Linked DNA regions of Magnetococcus sp. PR-3. Each later gene encodes a partner of the first gene's protein in a complex. Links are inferred from orthologs where the notes say so. Each region holds a gene or a part of one and is shown on either strand. Other genes may lie near its edges. The genes, in order: metK and groL.

Evidence for each region.
Region 2: the proteins of metK (region 1) and groL are in contact, whole or in part, in a cryo-EM structure (PDB 8P4O), measured with the Escherichia coli proteins. The link is inferred for Magnetococcus sp. PR-3 from one-to-one orthologs.

What each region holds. Positions count from the first base shown.
Region 1 is NZ_JBAHUQ010000013.1:53,233-64,588, reverse strand. What follows is about bases 7,235-10,134. They hold metK (methionine adenosyltransferase), read right to left. Parts: upstream 9,320-10,134; coding sequence 8,150-9,319; downstream 7,235-8,149. Other genes in these bases: rapZ (RNase adapter RapZ), read right to left, coding at 9,510-10,134; ahcY (adenosylhomocysteinase), read right to left, coding at 7,235-8,037. Outside these bases: V5T57_RS09185 (ethylbenzene dehydrogenase-related protein), read left to right, coding at 1-301; V5T57_RS09180 (hybrid sensor histidine kinase/response regulator), read left to right, coding at 301-3,507; V5T57_RS09175 (aldo/keto reductase), read left to right, coding at 3,929-5,077; V5T57_RS09170 (acyltransferase family protein), read right to left, coding at 5,133-6,266; more of ahcY, read right to left, coding at 6,712-7,234; more of rapZ, read right to left, coding at 10,135-10,439; V5T57_RS09150 (RNA polymerase factor sigma-54), read right to left, coding at 10,479-11,356. UniProt on the Escherichia coli protein: Catalyzes the formation of S-adenosylmethionine (AdoMet) from methionine and ATP.
Region 2 is NZ_JBAHUQ010000006.1:29,562-40,940, forward strand. Bases 2,965-5,887 are described here. They hold groL (chaperonin GroEL), read left to right. Parts: upstream 2,965-3,559; coding sequence 3,560-5,215; downstream 5,216-5,887. Other genes in these bases: groES (co-chaperone GroES), read left to right, coding at 3,193-3,486; V5T57_RS05885 (hypothetical protein), read left to right, coding at 5,376-5,696; V5T57_RS05890 (tetratricopeptide repeat protein), read right to left, coding at 5,693-5,887. Outside these bases: GTPase HflX, read left to right, coding at 1-707; V5T57_RS05870 (SLC13 family permease), read left to right, coding at 1,311-2,678; more of V5T57_RS05890, read right to left, coding at 5,888-8,044; V5T57_RS05895 (hypothetical protein), read left to right, coding at 8,484-9,026; V5T57_RS05900 (SUMF1/EgtB/PvdO family nonheme iron enzyme), read right to left, coding at 9,529-11,379.

The DNA.
Region 1 (11,356 bases):
CACCGCACCCTACCGGCTCAACGTACCAAAAGGTAAGCAGACCCCCAAGCTACCCAGAACAGTCGCCCAAACAGCAACAGGTAGCCGTGCAGATATCCTGACCTATAGCCAATGGCTGGATGGCCAGTGGACCATTCTCTTTAAAATTCCTCGGCAACGAACCGATCCAAACGATCTACCCTTACAGGGGGTCATTCCGCTCACACTACTTATTCATTGGGCTCCAACACAGCCCTTATGTGAACAACCGGTTCACCTGGAACTAGAGCTCCCCCCCCCAACGGTTAAGGGGGCCTTATAATGCGCACTTTTTTAATTCGGAACAGTGGTCTGATCACCTTGTTCCTGATTCTTCTGTTACTGCTTGGTATCGCCTATGAGCGCGCCAACCTGGGGGTTAGCCAGCTCATCCCTTTGCATGTATCCAGTCATGATGTTGCCACTCAAATTCATCAACTGGAACATCTAATCGACTTAGCCCGCAGCCGACATCATCAAGCCCAAAAGCGACAACAAGCCGCACAACAGGCTGAAAAAGCTCTACGCCAACTTAACCATCACTTGGGTCAAATCAGCTTTAAGGCAAATCCTCACTCAATTTTTATTCACCTCGATCAATTGCGACAGAGTGTACTTCTGGAGAGCGCCCATCAACTGCTGGAACCTTCCCCCGCTTTAGAGGCTGGCTATGCACAGAACATTCGCCTGACCCTAAAGGCTTTGGATCAAGCTCTGCGAGAAAGCTTGCAAGAGGTTCAATCAGACAGGCATTTCTCTAACACTGTACAGGCCCAAAAGTGGCAGGCCATGGGCACACCCATGCGCACGTTGGTGGATGCCCTAAACCAGTTTTTACAAACACCCCCACCCTCTCCCCTTCTGCCTCTGTTGCGTCAGGGTCATCAGGTTTTGACACACCTACCCATGATCCCATGGCAACAGACACCAGATTTATCCGAACATATGGACCAACTCCGTGAAAAATACCACCAGATGGTCCAACAGATGTTGGCGGTTCTTCCCCCCTGGCATGCTCCTCAGTGGCATGGGAAAAGTGTAGCGTACAATCGCCAAGCAGATGTTAACGCAGCTTTTATTGACCTTCGACATACCATCATTGGCTTTCAGGTCTATCTACAGCAAGCTCAGCAAGCGTATCAAAAGGCCATGGCCAAAGCGGCACGCCAGCACCAATTATTTTTGATCAGCGTGGCCTCCTTAGCCTTTTTAATGAGTATTCTCACCATTTTTTTACAGAGCAAGCTGCTCTCTCAACGCATCCATGTTTTGGTGGAAGGCGCACGTCGTTTTGCCCGAGGTCAGGCAAACCATCGTATTGAGGTAGTGCATAATGATGAGCTGGTTGAAGTGGCCCACGCCTTTAACAACATGGTTAGCTCACTGGAAAAAAAAGAGCAACGGGAGAAACAGGAAAAGCGCCTACAAAACTTGCTCAACGAACTATTGGCCACCGGTTTTTTGCCACTGACCTTAGAAGAGCAACTCCACCGGGCATTGGAACGTACGGTAATCGTGCCCTGGTTACAACTGGCCCCTCACGGTATTCTTTACAGCTGGGAACAGGATCATTTTCAAGCTCAGGCTGCGCATGGTCAGTTACAGCCACTTCTCTCCAACCCCTCGGCTGATCCTTTTCATGGGGGTCTGGAATATTTAGATCATCTGCTGCATAACGGCCAGTTAAGTCCTGCTCAGGCACAACAGCTTACCGATACCGCACCGTTTGGTTGTTATGCTTGCCCCATTTACCATGGTGAGGATTTTGTCGGGGTCATGGTTCTGTTGATCCCCGCACAAATGCCCAGGGATGGACACCGTGAAGATAGCCTTCAACGCATTTCTCAAGTTTTGGGAGAAATTATTCAGCGTAAACGGGCTGAATCGGTTTTGACCGAGGCCAAACAACAGGCCGAAGCTGCCAGTGAGGCCAAAAGTGATTTCCTGGCCACCATGAGCCATGAAATCCGCACCCCGATGAATGCCATTTTGGGCAGTGCCGACCTCTTGCAAGAGACACAGTTGGATGCTGAACAACATAAATATGTGCGTATTTTCCGAGGTGCAGGGGAAAATCTTTTAGGGATTATCAACGATATCCTGGACCTCTCCCGCGTAGAATCCGGCAAAGTAGAGCTGTCTCTACAACCTTTTAATCTGGAAGAACTGGTCCTCAGCGTTGCCTCCGTCTTAACCCCTTTGGCCAGTAAAAAACATCTCTATCTGCGCACTCATATTGCCGACAATCTGCCCCTCTCCTTGATCGGTGATGATATGCGCCTGCGTCAGGTGCTGCTGAACTTAATTGGGAACGGCATTAAGTTTACCGAGACAGGGGGGGTTGATCTGGAAATTACCGGGGCCACACTACCAGGTGGGGCTGTTGATCTCAGGTTTGCCATTCATGATAGCGGTATTGGTATTCCTGAAGAAAAATTGGGGGATATCTTTAAAGCTTTCTCTCAAGCCGATCAATATATTACCCGTGAACATGGGGGTACAGGTCTAGGTTTGACCATTAGTCAACGCTTTATACGACTCATGGATGGTCGTATTGAGGTCGAGAGTTCACTGGGTGAAGGCAGCACCTTTACCTGCTATATCAAGCTCAATATCTGCCTGACATGTGGGGATACCCGTGAGGAGACCCAAGCCCTGCTCGCCCCTTTAAAAGGGAGCCGGTTGATCTATCAATCCACCGAAAAAAGAGACATGTATGGGGAGCTTCTACAGCAAACGGGGATTGAGGGTCGCTTTATTGATCATGAGATGGATCTGATTGAACTGCTCTTGGATGCCCAGCAGAAAGGTAACCCCTATGAGGTTGTGATTATGCACCACAACCTACAAAGCTGGTCCCCTATGGAGTCCATACAACAGCTGCGCAGCCATAGCAGCCTAAGTCAACTACCTATCCTGCTAATCAGCCCTTGGTGCCGCAAAAGTGATTTACAGATGGGTAAAGCCCTGGCTGTTGATTATTTAATTAAACCGGTTCACCGTATCGACTTTATCAAAGCACTGTTACGGCCTTTACAGAACCAAAGTGATGAAACCACTGCTGTGGACTCTCTCTCGCCCACATCATCCAACCCAGAAACCTTAACTATCTTAGTGGTGGATGATTCTGATGATAACCGTACTTTGGTGCGTACCTTCTTGAAAAAATCACCCTATCAGGTGGAGGAGGCCATCCATGGGCAAGAGGCTGTGGAACGGGTTATGGCTGGCGGAATCGATTTGATCTTCATGGATGTACAGATGCCTGTAATGGATGGTTATAGCGCCACCCGCACCATCCGTGCATGGGAAAGCAAAGAGGGACGCACGCCGCTTCCCATCATTGCATTAACGGCCCATGCCATGAAGGAAGATGAAGCCAAGTCCTTACAAGCAGGGTGCGATGCCCACATGACAAAACCCATTCGTAAAAAAGGCTTACTTCATGCCATTGAAACCTATCGCAGCATGGGGCAGCCAACCGACTAAGCCACCATCCCGTTACTGACCTTATGAGATAAACGGCAACTTGCTAAAACCTGACCAAACCCCACAGCAACCGATTGGGGGGCCTGTCTAGCTTGGTAGACGCTGGCTAGACACACCGCATTTTCAAGCGGCTGCTCCCCTAGCTTACCCATCCTACAGGGCCAAACCTGTAGCTGCCTATTTTCACAGGGTATGGTGTGATCCCTGGAATGCATGCCAGAACAGCTCTTTAAGCACGCAAGTATCCAACAACAGAGCTGTCGCCACGGTTATTCACCTAATCAATGTAGTTAAGGTGGTTATTTAAACAATCAAAACACCGCCAACCACAAAAAAACTGTTCCAAGCTTATTGGGCACGTTAAGCTAGTCTTTAAGATGACCTTCCCTTACAAAGCCACCCCTACTGAGCATATAACACCATGGAATACAGACGTTTTGGAAAAACTGAGAAACAGGTATCTGTCTTTACCATGGGCGGTATGCGCTTTGTTCAAGGGTGGGATGAGCCCCATGATCAGCTCCCCCAAGCCAGCCTGGATCACTGTCATGAGATGCTACAAACGGTTCTAGATGGTGGGGTAAATTTGATCGAAACAGCCAAAGGCTATGGCAAAAGTGAACGGCTTATTGGCCAAACACTCCCCAAATTACGCCAAACCCGTGATCAATATATGATCATGTCCAAAGCCAGCCCTACAGAAACCGCCGCAGAGATGCGAACCCATGTGGAGAATGCGCTACAGTTTATGGGGATAGATCATATGGAGTTTTTCGCCCTGCACGGGGTGAATACCCAAGCATTACTGGATATGAGCCTACGACCCGGCGGCCCCTTCTCAGCTTTACAAGCCATGAAAAAAGAGGGAAAGATTGGTCATATTGGCTTTGCAACCCATGCACCCTTACCGGTCATTTTACAGGCCATTCAGACCGACTGCTTTGAGTTTATCAATCTTCACTACTACTTTTTCCGTCAAGGCAACCGGGCGGCCATCGATGCTGCGGCAGCCAAAGACATGGGGATCTTTATCATTTCACCACAGGATAAAGGTGGGATGCTCTATACCCCCCCAGCGCGTCTGGCCCAGCAGAGCCAACCCTTACCCATTGCCAACTATAATGAACGCTGGATCCTCTCTCACCCACACATTCATACCATGACCGTTGGCATGAGTGAACCTAACCATCTGGATCTACACCTGCACTCGTTGGCCATGGGAAAACCATATTGGGGAAAAGAAGAACGCCAGGTTGAAATTCAACTTAAAGAAGCCGCGGCCCCCACCCTGTTGGACCGGTGTGGTATCTGCACCCAATGCCTACCCTGCCCAGAACGTATTGAGATGCCAGATCTGTTGCGCCTAGAGCATTTGGCCCTGGCTCATGACATGACCCCCTTTGCCCAATACCGTTATGGCCTTATGGAGCCACAGAGCCATTGGGTTCCTGGCGCAAAAGGGGATACCTGTAGTGACTGTGGTGACTGTCTGCCCCGCTGCCCTCAACAGTTGGATATTCCCAAGCTGGTCCGGCAGGCGCATGCACGGATGCATCTCCCCCCAAGCTAAGGAGATTCCGCATCCTAATCATGGTGAGCAGATCTCGCCTGCCTGCAACAGGATCTTAATGGTAAGGAACAAACCGCTTAAGTCGATTGATTGGCGTCTCAAAAGCAAACCAAGAGAGGGATGTGATAAGAATCAAAATAGAAACTAAAAAAAGCATCCGTCCAATGGGTCCAAAAATCTCCATAATAGAGTAGCCATAATGGTTAAACAGAAGATTAACACCTGTGATCACAAAAGGGTGAAGCAGATAGATGCCATAGCTAATACGCCCGATATAGCGAAAAGGCGGGAACATCAAGACAGCACCCACAGGCCCTTTGATCGTTTTCCCAGCTGCTACCACAACTGAAGCTAACGTTAGCATATAGAGTGTATTGTAGATAAAAATGCCCCAAACACTCTTGGGGACTTCGCCACCTGTTTGAAAATAATAGAGCGTTAAGAGAAGAGCTCCCATTAATCCCAAGATGGGAAGTTTCTCTAAAAATAGACCTTTCCAAGGTGCACCAACACCTTGTACGCATTGAAATCGCCAAAAAGCAAAAAGCGCCCCCATACCCATAAAGGAGAAACTCCAAGCTGGAAAATAGTATCCAAAATGACTACTGAACCACCCCATGCCTATACCAAGGGCATTAAAACCAATACCAAAAATAACCACCCCCACAAAGAGCCCTCCCAGACGGGCCATCGGGAGAAAAAGCACTAAAGTGGGCCAGAGTAAGTAAAATTGTTCCTCGGCGGCCAAAGACCAAAAATGGGTCACAAAGCCGTGATATTCTCCCTTAAAAGCAATAAAGAAATTTGTGCCATAAAAAAAGTGCCACGGAAAGCTATCCGCCACATCTTCAATACCAATAAAGAGTGCAAATAGGATCAGCAGATAGTAAAGCGGGAAGATACGTAACGCCCTTCTCATGTAAAAACGACGTACAATTTGAAAGCGCTTTTGATCCGTACTTTTTTCCCGTGCTGTCAAGAGAATAGAAGTAATAAGAAAACCACTAATGACAAAAAACAGGTGAACCCCACTGCTCCCCCTTAACCATAAGACCCCCTGTCCAGGCACCCAATGCAGGAGCACGACCAAACCTACGGCCACAGCACGTATGCTATCTAATTGAGGCATATAGGCGATTTCCGCCAATATTTGTGGTTGTTCTTGCTTCCTGTACATATTCATTACCATCAACGGTCAAAGGCAGACTAAAAATAGATAATGGATCCCATCACAACCTGCTACTACGCCCAACCACAATTCCATATTATTGGCGTATTCTCATCATCCTACACAAATCTTATCTAGATAATTAACAGACTAAAAAGATTATCTATTCTTCCATAAACCTACTTTTACAGACTGCTAAGTAATCCATTCAATCTCATACAGGCTCGTCAGGGTAAGAACGCTGTTAGCCAGTTTACCGCTGAGGGACCTACCCGTCATTCTGTGCATAAATCTCGCCACCTCAAAGACACAGCATCATTTGTATACAAAGCAGGGCATACGGTTGAGATATCGCTTTGATGGAAGGCACGCCAAGTCGAGACGCTACTGGTTCGCCGCCCATAAAAAAACAGGCCCCCATCTGTACAGATGAGGGCCTGCTATAACCGCAACTGCAAGCAAGAACTTAGTAGCGATAGTGCTCAGGCTTGTAGGGTCCATCCACAGGAATACCCAGATAATCCGCCTGATCCTGGCTTAACGTGGTCAGGTTTGCACCGACTTTACCCAAGTGCAGACGGGCCACTTTTTCATCCAAATGCTTAGGCAGCACATAGACCTTGTTCTCATACTTATCCGCACTATGGAACAGCTCAATTTGTGCCATCACCTGGTTGGTGAAGCTGTTGGACATCACAAAACTGGGGTGACCTGTTGCACAGCCCAAGTTAACCAAACGACCCTCAGCCAACACGATAATACGGTTGCCGTTGGGCATGGTTACATGATCAACCTGTGGCTTGATGTTATCCCACTTCAGCTCACGGATCGAAGCAATGTCAATTTCAGAATCAAAGTGACCAATATTACAAACAATGGCCTGATCCTTCATCTGCTCCATATGTGCACGGGTAATAATGTCCTTATTACCTGTTGCGGTAACAAAGATATCCGCTTGGGAAGCAGCCTCATCCATGGTCACCACACGGTAACCTTCCATAGCAGCCTGCAGGGCACAGATGGGATCAATTTCAGTCACCCATACAGTTGCACCCAAACCACGGAAGGCCTGCGCACACCCTTTACCCACATCACCATAGCCACAGACAACGCCAATTTTACCCGCAACCATCACATCCGTGGCGCGCTTGATGCCATCCATCAAGGATTCACGACAGCCGTACAAGTTATCAAACTTGGACTTGGTCACAGAATCATTCACATTGAATGCAGGGCACTCCAGGGTACTATTCTGGGCCATTTCATAGAGACGCAGGACACCGGTGGTGGTCTCTTCTGAAATACCCTTCACACCTTTCATAATATCCAGGTATTCAGGGCGGTGCATGATCTCCGTCAGATCACCACCATCATCCAGAATCATATTAGGCACCCAACCATCAGGACCTTTAATGGTCTGTTCGACACACCAGACATACTCTTCCTCGGTTTCACCTTTCCAGGCAAACACAGGAACACCAGACTTGGCAATGGCAGCGGCTGCATGATCCTGAGTCGAGAAAATGTTGCACGAAGACCAACGGACCTCAGCACCCAAAGCGGTAAGGGTCTCGATCAACACAGCTGTTTGGATGGTCATGTGCAGACAACCTGCAACGCGGGCACCTTTTAAAGGCTGCTCCTTACCAAACTCACTGCGCAGGGAGACCAGACCGGGCATCTCGGTCTCTGCAATTTCAATCTCTTTACGACCCCAATCAGCCAGGCTGATATCGGCGACTTTAAAATCTTCGCCAGGGACCAGTTGCATCTTGTTGACCTCAACGTTCATGGCTTACCCATTCCCTCTATAAATGGAATCCCGGACGCACTGGCGTCCGGGATGAATTTCCCAATTGATCGAAGCAGGGTAACAAACCCCCGCTAACATGTCATTAACGACCTTAGATACCCGCTGCAGCCTTCAGTGCAGCAGCCTTGTCGGTCTTCTCCCAAGTAAACTCAGGCAGCTCACGACCAAAGTGTCCATAGGCTGCAGACTTCTTGTAGATGGGACGCAACAGATCCAGCTGCTGAACAATGGCTTTAGGACGCAGGTCAAAATTTTCCTTAACCAGCTCAGTAATCGCCTCATCCTCAAGCTTACCGGTCCCAAAGGTATCAACCATCACCGACATAGGCTGGGAGACACCAATGGCATAAGCCACCTGGATTTCACATTTTTCAGCCAAACCAGCAGCCACAATGTTCTTAGCCACATAACGACCCATATAGGCCGAAGAGCGGTCAACCTTGGAGGGATCCTTACCGGAGAAAGCACCGCCACCATGTGAGCCCATGCCGCCGTAGGTATCGACAATAATCTTACGACCGGTTACCCCGGCATCACCCACAGGACCACCAATCACAAAACGGCCCGTTGGGTTGATAAAGTATTCCGTACCTTCATGCAGCAGCTCAGCAGGGATCACCGCTTTAACCACTTTTTCGATGATCTCTTTTTCAATGGTGTCGTGGTCGACATCGGGGCTGTGCTGGGTAGAAATAACAACCGCCTCAACAGAAACCGGCTTATCATCTACATACTTAACCGTTACCTGGGATTTGGCATCAGGACGGGCCCAAGCCAGTTCGCCACTTTTACGCAGTTGCGCATGTTTTTCAACCAAGCGGTGGGCAAAATAGATCGGCATAGGCATCAGCACATCGGTTTCCGTACAGGCGTAACCGAACATGATGCCCTGGTCGCCAGCACCCTGGTCCAGGTCGATACCTTCTCCTTCATTCACACCCTGAGCAATGTCTACAGATTGCTTATCCAGCGTGACGAAGATGGCAGCACTATCACCGGAATACCCCATCCCATCGGCAGAGGTATAACCGATTTCGTTAATGGTATCTCGAGCGATCTGTTGATAGTCGATCACAGCATTGGTGGTGATCTCACCGGCCACTGTACAAAAACCGGTGCTGACCATGGTCTCACACGCCACACGGGAAGCTGGGTCCTGCTCAAGCAGGGCATCCAAAATGGCGTCGGAAATCTGGTCGGCCATCTTATCGGGATGACCTTCGGAGACCGATTCGGAAGAGAACAGATAGTTACGCGGCATGATCCTCACACTCCTGTGATGCCTAACAGCATAATAAAACCGTGTTAACAAACACGGTGGGTTAATCCACAAAACAGGGTTTGAACCAGCCGGCCCCACACCCTCACTCTCATCTCACATACCAACATCCTACTGAGTGACAACTCAGAAAGAAAGTTTTCGTCTTTTGAATATCTCTCGGGTTATGCAACTATTTGGCCGACTTGCGGTGTATATCCCGATGCCGCACCAAAACCCTGTACCCCAACTGCGCCAAGGCATCCTGCAAACGGTCGACCAAGTAGACCGAACGGTGTTGACCGCCGGTACAACCGATATCCACCGTGAAGTAGCATTTGCGCTCTTTAATGTAGCGGGGGATCAGATAGCCAAACAGACCCTTCAAATGGTCCAGGAACTGCTCAGCCTCATTATCCGATTCCAAAAAATCCCGTACAGGCTTATCCAAACCGGTTAAAGGGCGCAAGTTGGCGTCGTAATAGGGGTTTTGTAAAAAGCGGGCATCCAGAACCATATCCGCATCGGTATTAGAGCCATATTTAAACCCTAATGAACGCACAAACAGGGTGATTTCCTGACCATTGGGGTCACTGCGGAATAGGTCAGCCACACGCTCTTGTAACATCTGTGGACGCAAGTAGGTGGTATCAATCACCAAATCGGCATTGGCCCGGACCGACTGCATCAGCTGTTTTTCTTCTACAACAGCTTCTTTAACCGTGCGCCCTTCCAAAAAGTGCTCACTGGTATGCGCTTCTCCCGCCAAAGGGTGGCGGCGGCGGGTTTCCCGAAACCGTTTGACCAGAATATCGCTATCCGCCTCGAGATAGAGCAGCTCCAGACGGGCTGCCATCTCATTAAGAACCGGGTAGAGCCGCTCCAAAGCATCTGGATCTCGGCTGTGGTCACGCATGTGTAGACCTACTGCGACATGAATATCCTGGTTGTTTTCCCCCAACTCCCTAAGCAGTCCGGGTAGGGCCAACAGGGGCGGGTTATCGATCCATAAAAAACCGATATCCTCCAAACTTTTTAACGCTGTAGATTTACCTGCGCCTGACAGGCCTGCTACCAGGACTAAACTTGTGACTTGAGGGGTATTTGCCCCGAGCTCTTCCATGGATCCGGCCACTTCCTGTGTAAGGGTATCCGATTGGGCTTATTTAGGTTCCAGCTGTTTACGCCGTGACGATGAAGGTATGTTCATCGCCTCCCGATACTTAGCCACGGTACGACGGGCAACATTAATGCCTTGCTCTTTGAGCATTTTGGCCAGCTTTTCGTCAGAGAAAGGACGTCGAGCCGGTTCACTATCCACCAACTTGCGAATTTTAAACTTCACGGCCTCGGATGAGTGTGACTCACCGGTTTGTGAGGTCAAAGAGGAGGAGAAGAAATACTTCAGCTCAAAAATACCACGCGGGGTGTGCATATACTTATTGCTGGTCACCCGGCTGGTGGTGGATTCATGCACACCAATATCATCAGCCACATCCTTAAGGATGAGCGGCTTGAGATATTCTGGCCCTTTTTCCAAAAAATCTTCCTGAAAACGCACAATACTCTCCGCCACCCGATAGATGGTTGAGGAGCGTTGTTCCAAAGATTTAATCAACCACTGGGCACTACGGGCCGACTCTGTCATAAAGCGCTTGTCATCGGCCGAGGCGTAGCGGGAGATCTGGTCCTGATAGTGGCGGTTAATACGCAAACGAGGCTGGGTCTCAGGGTTAATCTCTACAACCCATTTGCCATTTTGCTTACGCACATAAACATCGGGCACCACATAACTGGTTTGATCACTGCCGTAGGCCAATCCGGGTTTAGGATCCAGCGCATGGATCACCGAAACCGCATCCGCCAACTCCTCTTCAGAGAGTTTTAAAACCCGGCTCAGTTTTCGGAAATCCCGTCGGGCCAGATCATCCAAGTGATCCAGCAACGCGGTATAGGGCGCCACCGCCATGCGGTCTGCTTTAAGCTGCAGCAACAGACATTCCGCCAGGGTTCGCGACCCCACACCGGAAGGTTCAAACG
Region 2 (11,379 bases), on another replicon or contig:
AAATTCCCCTCTATACTGTGGCCTTGGTGGGCTATACCAACGCGGGTAAATCCACCCTGTTCAACCTGGTAACCAATGCGGGTGTGATGGCGGAGGATAAGCTATTTGCCACGCTGGACCCCACCATGCGTGCGGTGGATCTGCCAGAAGGAGGGCGGGTTTTATTATCCGACACCGTGGGTTTTATCCGCCAACTGCCCCACCAGTTGGTGGCCGCCTTTAAGGCCACCCTGGAAGAGGTGATCAGCGCTGATCTGTTGCTGCATGTGGTGGATTTGTCGGATCCTGAGTGGGAAAACTATGTGGATTCGGTTGAAGAGGTGTTGCAAGAGCTGGATATTCAGCACACGCGTACCATCACAGTGTACAACAAAGTGGATATGCTGGAGAGCCGTGGGGTGCTGGAGCGGGAGCTGGCTCGGGAGGATACCATTGGTATCTCAGCCCAAACTGGTGAGGGGGTTCATGAGCTACTCACCACCTTACGGGCGGCGGTGGGACGGGCCATGGTGCGCTATCAGGTCACCTTGCCGGTCTCCGATGGACGTTGGTTGGCGAAGTTCCATGCCGAAGCCTCGGTTATGGAGACCCGTATGAATGATGAATCCACCTTTTTAACCGTAGAGATGGCACCTTCCGTCTTAGGGCGTTTACAGGGTGAAGCGGAAAAAGCGGGCGCCAAGGTTCGGTTTAAAGCGCTGGATTAATCCCTTTATGGAACCAGAGCTTCATCGACCTGGGGTAGGTGAAGTCTCTAGGTTACCAGGGATCACACCCCGTTTGGGCAGGTATGCCCACAGACCCCCAGTTATCCTCATGGGTGTTTCCCCCTATGGGGGTCTTGGATAACGCCCCCACGCACGGTGTGGTGAGGTTGGGGGCGGATCTAGATCGTACAATCTTTTCATTTGACTGTAGATACAGTACCCCTGCTGGTTACAAGCCCACCCCAATGGGTGCGTTTAGGGTATGGCAGGCTTAGCCCAAAGCTTGATCATGGTCAGCATGAGAGGGCTTGTTTGGTCGTAAAACTGTTTAGCGTTGGCCCTTGCTCCTGCCACTGTGTGCAAGGGTTGGCTCAACAGATTAGAGGTACCCTTCCGCATCGCAAGAGATCGGGACATCGCTTGATCTCATCCCCTGTTTCCCACCGTTTTGCTTCCTAGCTGGTTTGTGACCTCATATCCGTTGATCGCGGCTCCTGTAGTGCTGTGGGGGGATCCTTTCTTTTAAACAGCAGCCGTTTTTGAACAGGTTCTACAGGTCTGGTGTCCAAGGTTCTATTCGATCATCTCTTTGGGAGCATGCTTGTGCCCATCTCTAAACTCGTCTTTGCCCTTGGTGCGCTCCTGGCGCTGTTGATCGTGACTCTACAACCCTTTGAGACCACCCTACTCAATGGGGCATTGGCCATTGTGCTTTTTGCCATAAGTGGCTGGGCTTCCGGTGCGATTCCAGAACATTTAACCGCACTAATTTTCTTTCTATTGGCCATTCTTAGCGGTATTGCAGCACCGGCTATGGTCTTCTCTGGTTTTTTGACCTCAGCCTTTTGGTTGGTCTTTGCCGGTATCATTATCGGGGCCGCCATGAAACATACCGGCTTGGATACCCGTTTGGCCCATAAACTGGCCCACCATGCGCCGGCCCAATATGGGGGGTTGATCGCGGCCATTGTTATCTTTGGTATGGTGTTGGCCTTTCTCATGCCCTCTTCCATGGGTCGTGCTGTACTGATTGTGCCTCTCATGCAGCGTTTAGCGCAGCAGATGGGCTATGCAGTGGGCTCGCGGGGGTATATTGGTATTCTGTTGGCGGGGGCGATGGGGAGCTTTTTCCCGGGTTTTGGTATTCTACCTGCCAATGTTCCCAATATGGTTATGGTCGGGGCGGCCGAATCTCTTTATAGCTGGTCACCCTCCTATGGTGGTTATCTGCTGTTGCACTTCCCACTGCTCGGTTTGGGCAAAAGCCTGCTGATCACAGGGTTGATCACCTATTTTTACCATGACAAACCCACCCTGCCGGTGATGGCCAGTCAGACAGAGCGCGTACCCTATACAACGTCTGAGCTACGTTTGGCCCTGCTGCTGACCCTGGCCATTGTGTTGTGGGTAACGGATTTTGCACACGGCATTTCCCCAGCCTGGGTCGGGTTGGGTGTGGCGGTTTTTTGTCTGTTGCCGGGTGCCCGTTTGGTGGAGGGGCGTACCATTAGCCAGTTCAACCTCTCTCCTCTGCTCTATGTCGCAGGTATTATTGGTATGGGGGCGGTGGTGGCCGAGACCGGTTTGGGTCATTTAATGGCCGAAAAGGTTTTGGCTTTCTTACCCTTGAGTGAAGATGCCCCTGTGGTGAACTGGACCAACCTCTCTTTGGGCTCGGTGTTTATGAGTCTATTGACCACACAGCCAGGTTTACCGGCTGTAATGAGCCCCCTGGCTCAGCCGTTGGCCGAGGCATCCGGCTTGGAGCTTCATACCCTGTTGATGATCCAGGTGCTGGGGTACTCTACCACCATCCTGCCTTATCAAGCCCCACCGTTGGTGGTGGCGGCGCAGTTGGGTCGTATTCCTTTTAAGGATCTGATCAAGATGACCTTTCTATTGGCACTGCTGACACTGCTGCTGCTTGTACCTTTAGATATCCTTTGGTGGATGCTCCTCGGTGCTCTGTAAAACCGAACCGACGATCTGGCTGCGGATGAGAAAAGATATCCTGCGTCGCGCGCTTTGGTCTCAGCCTCTTTCCCCTTTTCTATGGGCTGTTTGTTTCTCAACCTATGGATCTACGCCCGACAATGAAAAAAAATGGGTGTGAAAATGGTGGAATCCCCCGATAAAGCCTGTCGGTGGTTGCTGCTGTGTCCATGCGGGAGAGCCCGATCCGCCATCCATTCTTCATCGGTCATAGGAACGCTGGGGGGGGTGGTCATGGTGTTTGGGCAAAAAGCTTTAAAAATCCTCACTGGGATGGATGGACATTTTGTGAGGCCTCCTATAGAGTACCGCCTTCGCGTTGAAGGGGTTCAGGTGTGAGGCGCGGAAAAAAATCACTGTTTTTGATTTTTTTTTCTCGGCTGGGGTTGCAATCCCCCATGGTCGACCCCACATATGCACCAATACGATATCGAAACCGGTCTATTTAGACCGATCACATAGATGTTAAACAGGATCTTTCGGAGGCAATCCCATGTCGATCAATTTTCGTCCGCTGCATGACCGTGTTGTTGTAAAGCGTACCGAGTCTGACGCTAAAACTGCTGGTGGTATCATCATTCCTGACACCGCTCAAGAGAAGCCTGTACAGGGTGAAGTTGTAGCCGTTGGTGCAGGTGCTGTGAGTGATGCCGGCAACGTGCGTCCTCTGGAAGTAAAAGTGGGCGACACTGTACTGTTCTCTAAGTACGGTGGCACTGAAGTGCGCATCGATGGTGTTGATCTGCTGATCATGCGTGAGTCCGACATCGTGGGTATCTTGGGTTAATTTCCCATTCCACTTTGACCATAAAATAAAGAAACGCGCTTTGCGCATTTAAATAGGTAAGAGGAAGCATAACATGGCTGCCAAAGAAGTAATGTTCGGCGAATCCGCCCGCGCCAAAATGCTGGATGGTGTAAACATCCTGGCTAACGCTGTTAAAGTAACCCTGGGTCCTAAGGGCCGTAATGTGGTTCTGGACAAGTCCTGGGGCGCCCCCCGTATGACCAAGGACGGCGTTTCTGTTGCCAAAGAGATCGAACTGGAAGATAAGTTCGAGAACATGGGTGCACAGATGGTGCGTGAGGTCTCCTCTAAGACCGCTGATGTTGCTGGTGACGGCACCACCACCGCAACCGTACTGGCCCAGGCTCTGATCCGTGAAGGTATGAAGGCCGTTGCCGCTGGCATGAACCCCATGGATCTGAAGCGCGGCATCGACTTAGCGGTTGAAGCTGTGATCGAAGGTCTGCAGGGTATCTCCCGCGAAGTGACCAACAGCCAGGAAATCTCCCAGGTTGGTACCATCTCCGCCAACTCCGACCAAGTGGTTGGCGATATGATCGCTGAAGCCATGGACAAGGTTGGTAAAGAGGGTGTGATCACCGTCGAGGAAGCCAAAGGTCTCGAGACCACCCTGGACGTTGTTGAAGGTATGCAGTTTGACCGTGGTTACCTCTCTCCCTACTTTGTCACCAACGCTGACAAAATGCTGGTCGAGATGGAAAATCCTCTGATTCTGTTGGTAGAGAAGAAAATCTCCAACCTGCAGCAGATCATCCAAATTCTGGAAGGTGCTGTTCAGTCTTCCCGTCCCCTGATGATCATTGCCGAAGATGTTGAGGGCGAAGCCCTGGCGACGCTGGTTGTGAACAAGCTGCGTGGCGGCCTGAAAATCTGTGCCGTTAAAGCACCTGGCTTTGGTGACCGTCGTAAAGCCATGATGGAAGATCTCGCTACCCTGACCGGTGGTGTACTGGTTTCTGAAGATGTTGGCGTTAAGCTCGAGAGCGTTACCCTGGATATGCTGGGTACTGCCAAGTCCATCGTGGTGACCAAAGAAGACACCACCATCGTTGATGGTGCTGGCGATGCTGAGGCCATCAAGGCCCGCGTTAACCAGATCCGTGCTCAGATCGACGAAACCACCAGCGACTACGACCGTGAGAAGCTGCAAGAGCGTCTGGCCAAGCTGGCCGGTGGTGTTGCTGTGATCAAGGTTGGTGGTGCAACGGAAGTTGAAGTGAAAGAGCGTAAGGATCGTGTTGACGATGCGCTGCACGCTACCCGCGCTGCTGTGGAAGAGGGCATTGTTCCTGGTGGTGGTGTGGCTCTGCTGCGCGCCCGTGGTGCTAAGCTGGCTGCTCTGGAAGGTGCCAACAACGACCAGCAAGTGGGTATCAGCATCGTAACCCGCGCACTGGAAGAGCCTCTGCGCATCATCGCTGGTAACGCCGGTGCTGAGGGTTCTGTGGTCATCAACAAGGTTGTTGAGACCGATGAGACCAACTTTGGCTACAATGCTGCCAGTGGTGAGTATGGCGACATGGTTGCCAGCGGTGTGATCGATCCTGCCAAGGTTGTGCGTCACGCACTGCTGTCCGCTTCTTCCGTGGCTGGTTTGATGATCACCACCGAAGCGATGGTTGCTGAACTGCCTAAGGATGAGCCTGCTATGCCTGCTGGTGACATGGGCGGCATGGGTGGCATGGGTGGTATGGGCGGCATGATGTAAGTGTGCTGTCGATCCAACCTGGATCATCTTGATGGATTTAAAACGCCTCCGACCCTTGGTCGGGGGCGTTTTTCTTTTTAAGTTCAGATCCATGAAACCATTTTTGCATAGGGCACTCATAGAGTGACCCCCATAAGTTCAGAGACAATAGAGGTGTGCAATGGCTGTGGTAATGCTGGTGTGTGATGATCTGCTGAGTAAAGTTCAGTTGGAGTCAAACTGGAAAGCCAAGGGGCTGACGGTGGTCAACGATAAGAGCACGGAGAACCCGCAGATCATTGCCCTGGACCTGCGTCCCAATAATGCGCTGGAGCGTATCACAGAGCTATTAAACGCCTATCCTGATGCGCAACTGGTGGCCTTTGGCCCCCATGTGCAGGTTGAGCGCTTAAAAGCCGCCAAAGAGGCTGGTGCCCATTTGGTGGTGGCACGCAGTGCGGTGGTGGAGAAGGTGGGTCAACTGGCAACTCGGTTGGCTTAAAGGGCCTCAGCCCACATGCACTCCCAGGCGGTCATGAGATCATTGGCCATTAGGGGGGCATCAAACAAGGGTGAAGCCAGGACCTGTTCCCGTAGGGTTTGGCGTAGTTGAGCCAGTGCGGGTAGGTCACGGGCTAGAGCCACCACTTTTTCCACATAATCTTGGGTATCCTCTGCAATCCAAGAGGCCAAGCCTGCATGGTGTAGTAGGCTTTCCCCCTGATGGGCCATAAAGCGGTGCCCCTTAAGGGTCACAAACGGAACCCCCATCCATAACCCTTCCACACTGGTGGTGCCACCAGGGAAGGGGAAGGGGTCCAAGATCATATCGACTTGATGATAACAGCGGAAATAGGCATGACGTTCAGACCCTCCCTCCAAAATTAACCGGTTTGCATCAATCCCCCAATCCTTAAAAGCTTGTTTTACCTGCTCGGTAACCTGAGCACTGGAAAAAATACCCTGCTTAAGATAGAGACGGCTATTGGGTATGCGGTGCAGAATCTCAGCCCAGCACTGGTAAACCTCTGGATTATACTTGGCCACTTTGTTAAAGCAGCCAAAGGTCACAGATCCTGTTTCCAGTGCGGGTAGTGGATTGACTTCAACATCCAGATCCGGCGCGGTAAAGCACAGATGACTGTGGGGGAGTAGCCAACGTTTTTCTACATACAGGTGTGCTTCAGCCTCGGGCAGGGTGTGGGCATTTCCCATAATATAATCGATCTGTGCAATACCTGTGGTGGCGGAATAACCCAGCCATGTGGCTTGTATGGGGGCTGGTTTCCAAGCAAACAGGGGTAGACGATGTTTGGCGGTATGGCCGGATAGATCGACCAAAATCTGAATCCCATCCTGTCGGATCAGTTGGGCGACCTGGGCATCGTCCATAAATTGTATGTGACGCCAATGGGTAATGGTCTGTTGTAAGCGTTGGGTCAGTGCATCGCCACGTTTACCACTGTTGTAGGCAAAGAGCTCAATACGCTGTGGGTCAAAATGGTGGGTAATGGCCTCTAAAAAATAGCCCACAGGGTGGTTGCGCAGATCACCGGATACCCAACCAATGCGTAAAGGTTGGGTCAAGGCTTGGGGGGGCGGGTGGGGCTTAGGCTTGGCCTGCTGTTGGGCCCGTTTACCATAGATCTTGGCCTGTTCAACCATTTGGGGTTGGTCGGTGTCGGGCAGGTAGTGGGCCAGGAACAGTTGGTGGCTGCGGGCTTCTAAATGATCAGGGTCCAGCTTAATGGCCTGTTCAATGGCCTCTAACGCTTGGGGGTGTTGGCCACTGTTGCGGTAGAGGGCGCTAAGCTGCATCCAGGCATTGCGGTTGGCTTTGCGGGCCAGTAGCTGTTCTAAGCAGTGGATCGCTTGCTGGGTTTGCCCCTGTTGTTCATACACCTTGGCCAGGGTGGTGTGCCACTCCTCAATATCCGGTTGTTGAACCGTGGCTCGCTCCAGCAGTGTTTGAGCTTGATCGTACTGTTTAATATTGATGTAGAGGTTGGCTAGGTTATAGATCGCTTGCCGGTTTTCTGGGTCCAGTGCCACCCCTTGCTCAAAGTGAGTACGGGCCTGAGCAAAGCGCTCCTGCCGATTGCGGATCACCCCCAGATTAATGTGTGAGATGGCACATTCGGCCCGGTTTTGTTCCAGTAGCTGTGCGGCATCCTCCAACTGACCTTGCTGCATCAGTAGATTGGCCAGGTCAATGCGCCCATCATCCTGATCGGGGTGTTGGTCAATCAATCGGCGTAACCACGCTTCCGCTTCCTCCAGATGTCCGGCCTGTCTGAGTAACCGGGTAAAACGGTGCATCACCTGGGCAAGGTGTGGTTGCCGCATGACGGCCCCTTTAAAAACCGCAATGGCCTCCTCCACCCGGTTTTGTGCCATGAGCAGATTTGACATGGCCATGGAAAAATTGGGGTTGTCCGGTTGTAGGTGCCGGCAGTAGTCATAGCAGATCAAAGCCGCTTTGATATCCCCAACCTCACGCAACAGGGTGGCCCGCTGTTGCCACAGCTGTAGGGTGTGGCTGCCATCGTGCAGCCACTGCTGGGTCAACCGTTTGATATCCTCTTGGCGATTTTGAGCACGGTAGAGGTTAAACAGCTGTTTTTGACTTTGTGGATCATGGGGGGCTGCCTGCAGTGCAGCTTGGTAGTGCTGCTCAGCCTCGGCCCAGCGCTGTTGCTGGTGGGCATGAATACCCAGGTTAAGCCGGGCTGCAAAATAGTATGCATCCGACGGCGCCACTTGCAAAAAAGCCTGCATGGCCTGTTCAACCTGACCGGCTTTTAACCGTGCAACAGCCTCTTGATAAGGGGGTGGGGGTTTAGCAGACATAGATAGGTCATAACCGGGGTTGGAGGTGGATAGATCTCAGGGTAGGGGCTGGGGCTAGCCCGAGCAAGGGACGATATTTTTCCCTTCGTAAGGGTGAGATGGTCCACGTGGGTTGGGGCTGCATAATACGAAGCGATGGTTTGATGAATCGACCCGTTCTTGCCCCTCTCGTTGGTGATAACGTTGTAGAGGGCGGTATGTATTAAAGAGGGATTAGAAAAGAAAAGGAGGTTGTTGGTATAGTATGTGTTGTAATACGAAAGAGGTTGAAAATAAAAGGAAACCTAAAGCTTTCCTACATCATGTCGATAAGTTTCTTAAGCGGGGTGCCATGACGCAGGTTGCATTATGGGTAATGCGATCTTTGGTATCTGTGCCGCTTTTTCAGGGTGCTTGGCAGCTTGATAGAGCGCTTCCTGACGACAGAGGAGGGGAAGATATGAAAATATGGAAACCAGTCATGATGATGGTGGCTTTGGGTCTGCTCAGTGGTTGTGCCCTGCATGGCCCTCAGAGTGCTCAAGCTCCAGCCAAGGTGGCCACTCAGGGGTGGTCCCAGTACACCCAGGCCAGAGCTGCCTTTGATGAAGTCTCACCTTTTATGACCACCGCTGAGCAGTTGCAAGCGCTGGGTTTTGACCCCCGTGGAGAGATGGGGGTGATGCGTCTAAAAATGCATGAGGTCGAACCACTGCTACGGGAGAGTTGGGAAGTGGCAGGGGGCATGCCCCATGGGGTTCAGGAGTGTCAATCTGCCGGGCAAGGCTGCTACGCCTATCTGTTACAGGCCCGGGTTCGTAAGCAGGATCTAGGTGTCGCGGCAGATGCTCCCTACCGGGCACTGTTTTTGGTTAAAAATGAACCTGCCGTTCAAGAGGATATGGTGGTCTACAAAATGTGGGACACCAAGCCCCATGCACTGATGGTACGGGGTCGCACCCTGGATGGCTGGAAAAAGTTGATGCATCTGGCACGCATGTAGCGGAACTAACGCACCCGCTTCTGCCAAGAAGGGCTTTGTGGTTTTCACAAAGCCCTTTTTCTATGCGCTATTTTCTGTCTATCAGTATGTAGGAGGAGTGGGCAAGATCATGATGAAGAGCTTGTGGGATGATCGATGACCACCATCCCAACCATCAAGAACCCAGCTCTGGGACAGGTGCCATAACCGAGGCATTGGTTGTGAGGACACGCCTGTTTGCATAGAGGTTGGTTGTGGTTGAGAGGTGCCGCCACGGCACATGCTACAGATCCAATGCGCAAACGCACACCATGGCCCCTCCGCTCAGGGGAGTGGGCATGATCCCCTTGTTCCCTGTACACGGTCGGGTCAGGCGCTTTGGTGACCGTATCGATAGGCTTATTAATGGTGACAGATATACAGATCACATCCATCCTGCCTGAAGAGCTCTTAGTAGAGGGGCAGAAGAGAATAGCTTTTAAAAAAAAGGCCAGCTCATTGAGCTGGCCTTTGGTCTGTGATCTTACTTAGTGGGTAGAATAATGGGTGGGGGGTCCATGCTGCCAGCCTGTGGCGTGACAAAGCGGGGAATACCATTCACCATATTCGGCTGTTGAGCTTGGGCTATATTCAACTGCTTGACCTTAATGGCCGAAGCTCGACGCTCCCCGGCACGGCGTACCACCGTACGGGCAGGGCGCGGCGGTGTAGCGCGGATAACCCGGAAACCCAACGAGGCATGTTTTAGCTTGGGTGATAGATCGTGGCGCAGCGTGGCGCGGGCTTCATCTGGAGGGGGCGTACGCCAGCTACCACCACGGGCGGTGCGGTGCTTGGCCACCTTAGGACCACTGGGGTCCTGCTTGGGGCTTTTGCTGTAGTAGTTGGCTTGAAAGCCATCTCGCGTCCACTCCAACACATTACCGGTCATATCAAACAGACCCAACCCATTGGGGCGGCGCAACCCCACCGCATGGGTGGAGAGTCCCCCATTACCTTTATGCCAACCCACGGCACTCAGGTTATCACTACCACAGTAGTTCTCATCCCGGCCACCACTGCGGCAAGCGAACTCCCACTGTGCTTCGGTGGGGAGTTGATAGACTTGACGACCAACCTTACGGTTGATTTTACGGATAAAGCGTTGGGTATCGTCCCAAGAAACCTGTTCAACAGGGTAGTTTGGGCCCAGTTTGAAAAAGGATGGGTTCTTTTTCATCATAGACTGCCACTGCCCTTGGGTGACCTCAAAACGGCTCATCCAAAAGGGTTTGACACACACCTTATGGGCTGGGCGCTCAGGCGGCGTCAGATGTTTGTCATTACCACCCATGGTAAAGCAGCCACCGGGTACTTTAACAAAGGTAATCCCCGTATCGGCATCCACCACGCTGTTGCTATCGTGCATGGGCACGGTTTCAGGATTAGGGGTCGCAGCCAGGTGTAGGGGTTTGGCGGCGGGTTTTTTAGGCTTTACCCATGTGTACGCTTTTTTAGGGGTGCTCTTGGTGTTCTTTTGGGTAATGGGCTTGGTTTTTACAGGTGCCCGTTGGGGCTTACGTACTTTTTTGGCCGTACTTGTGGGCCGGTTCATAACCGGTTTGGCTGAAGCAACCCGCTGGATAATAGGCTTTGTGGCTGGAATAGGCGCATTAACCGTTTGGGTCGCGACAGAAGCGGCTGGAATAGGCGGTGCGGAGAGCACTTGCCCCAACGGTTTTGGACTAAAACGGGCACTGGGTTTACGGGGTGCCAACGGAGCTGCAGAAGCCACCATCGGTGCGGTATGGCCCGCAGCGGTGGATGGATACAGGCGTCCAGGTCCGGGAATCATCTCCCCTTGCATGGTACGGGGTGTATCCAGTGCCACACGGCGATTGCTCGTGGGCTGGCCATTGGGCTGTAGCAGACCAGCACCAGGTCGACCCACCGCAGGGGGTGCCGCAGGGATCAGGCCACGGGGGGCACTACCTTGGTTGGGTAAGATATGGGTTGGGGCTTGGCGTGGTTGGGGTAACAAGGCACCACCAGGAATAGAAGGTCCGGCTGTGGGGGCTTGTTGGCCACGACCCATCATGGGGGTTTGGCGCTGTCGGTGACCATTTGGATCAGGAATAGCGGTACCAGACTGTACCTCCTGAGCGGGCATAGCGGGTGTGGTTTGCATACCTGGGCTATTGAGTGCTGGACCACCGGGCATACCGGCACCGGGGGCACCATAGCCTATGTTGCCCATGGGCGCTTCACCACCCATAGACTGGGCAGGTACACCTGCATTTTGGCGCATCCATGCACCCGGTACATGGGGTCCTGCTGTACCAGGTGGCATACCCATTTCAACCCCTTGGTTGGGCATTATGGGATCATGGGTTGG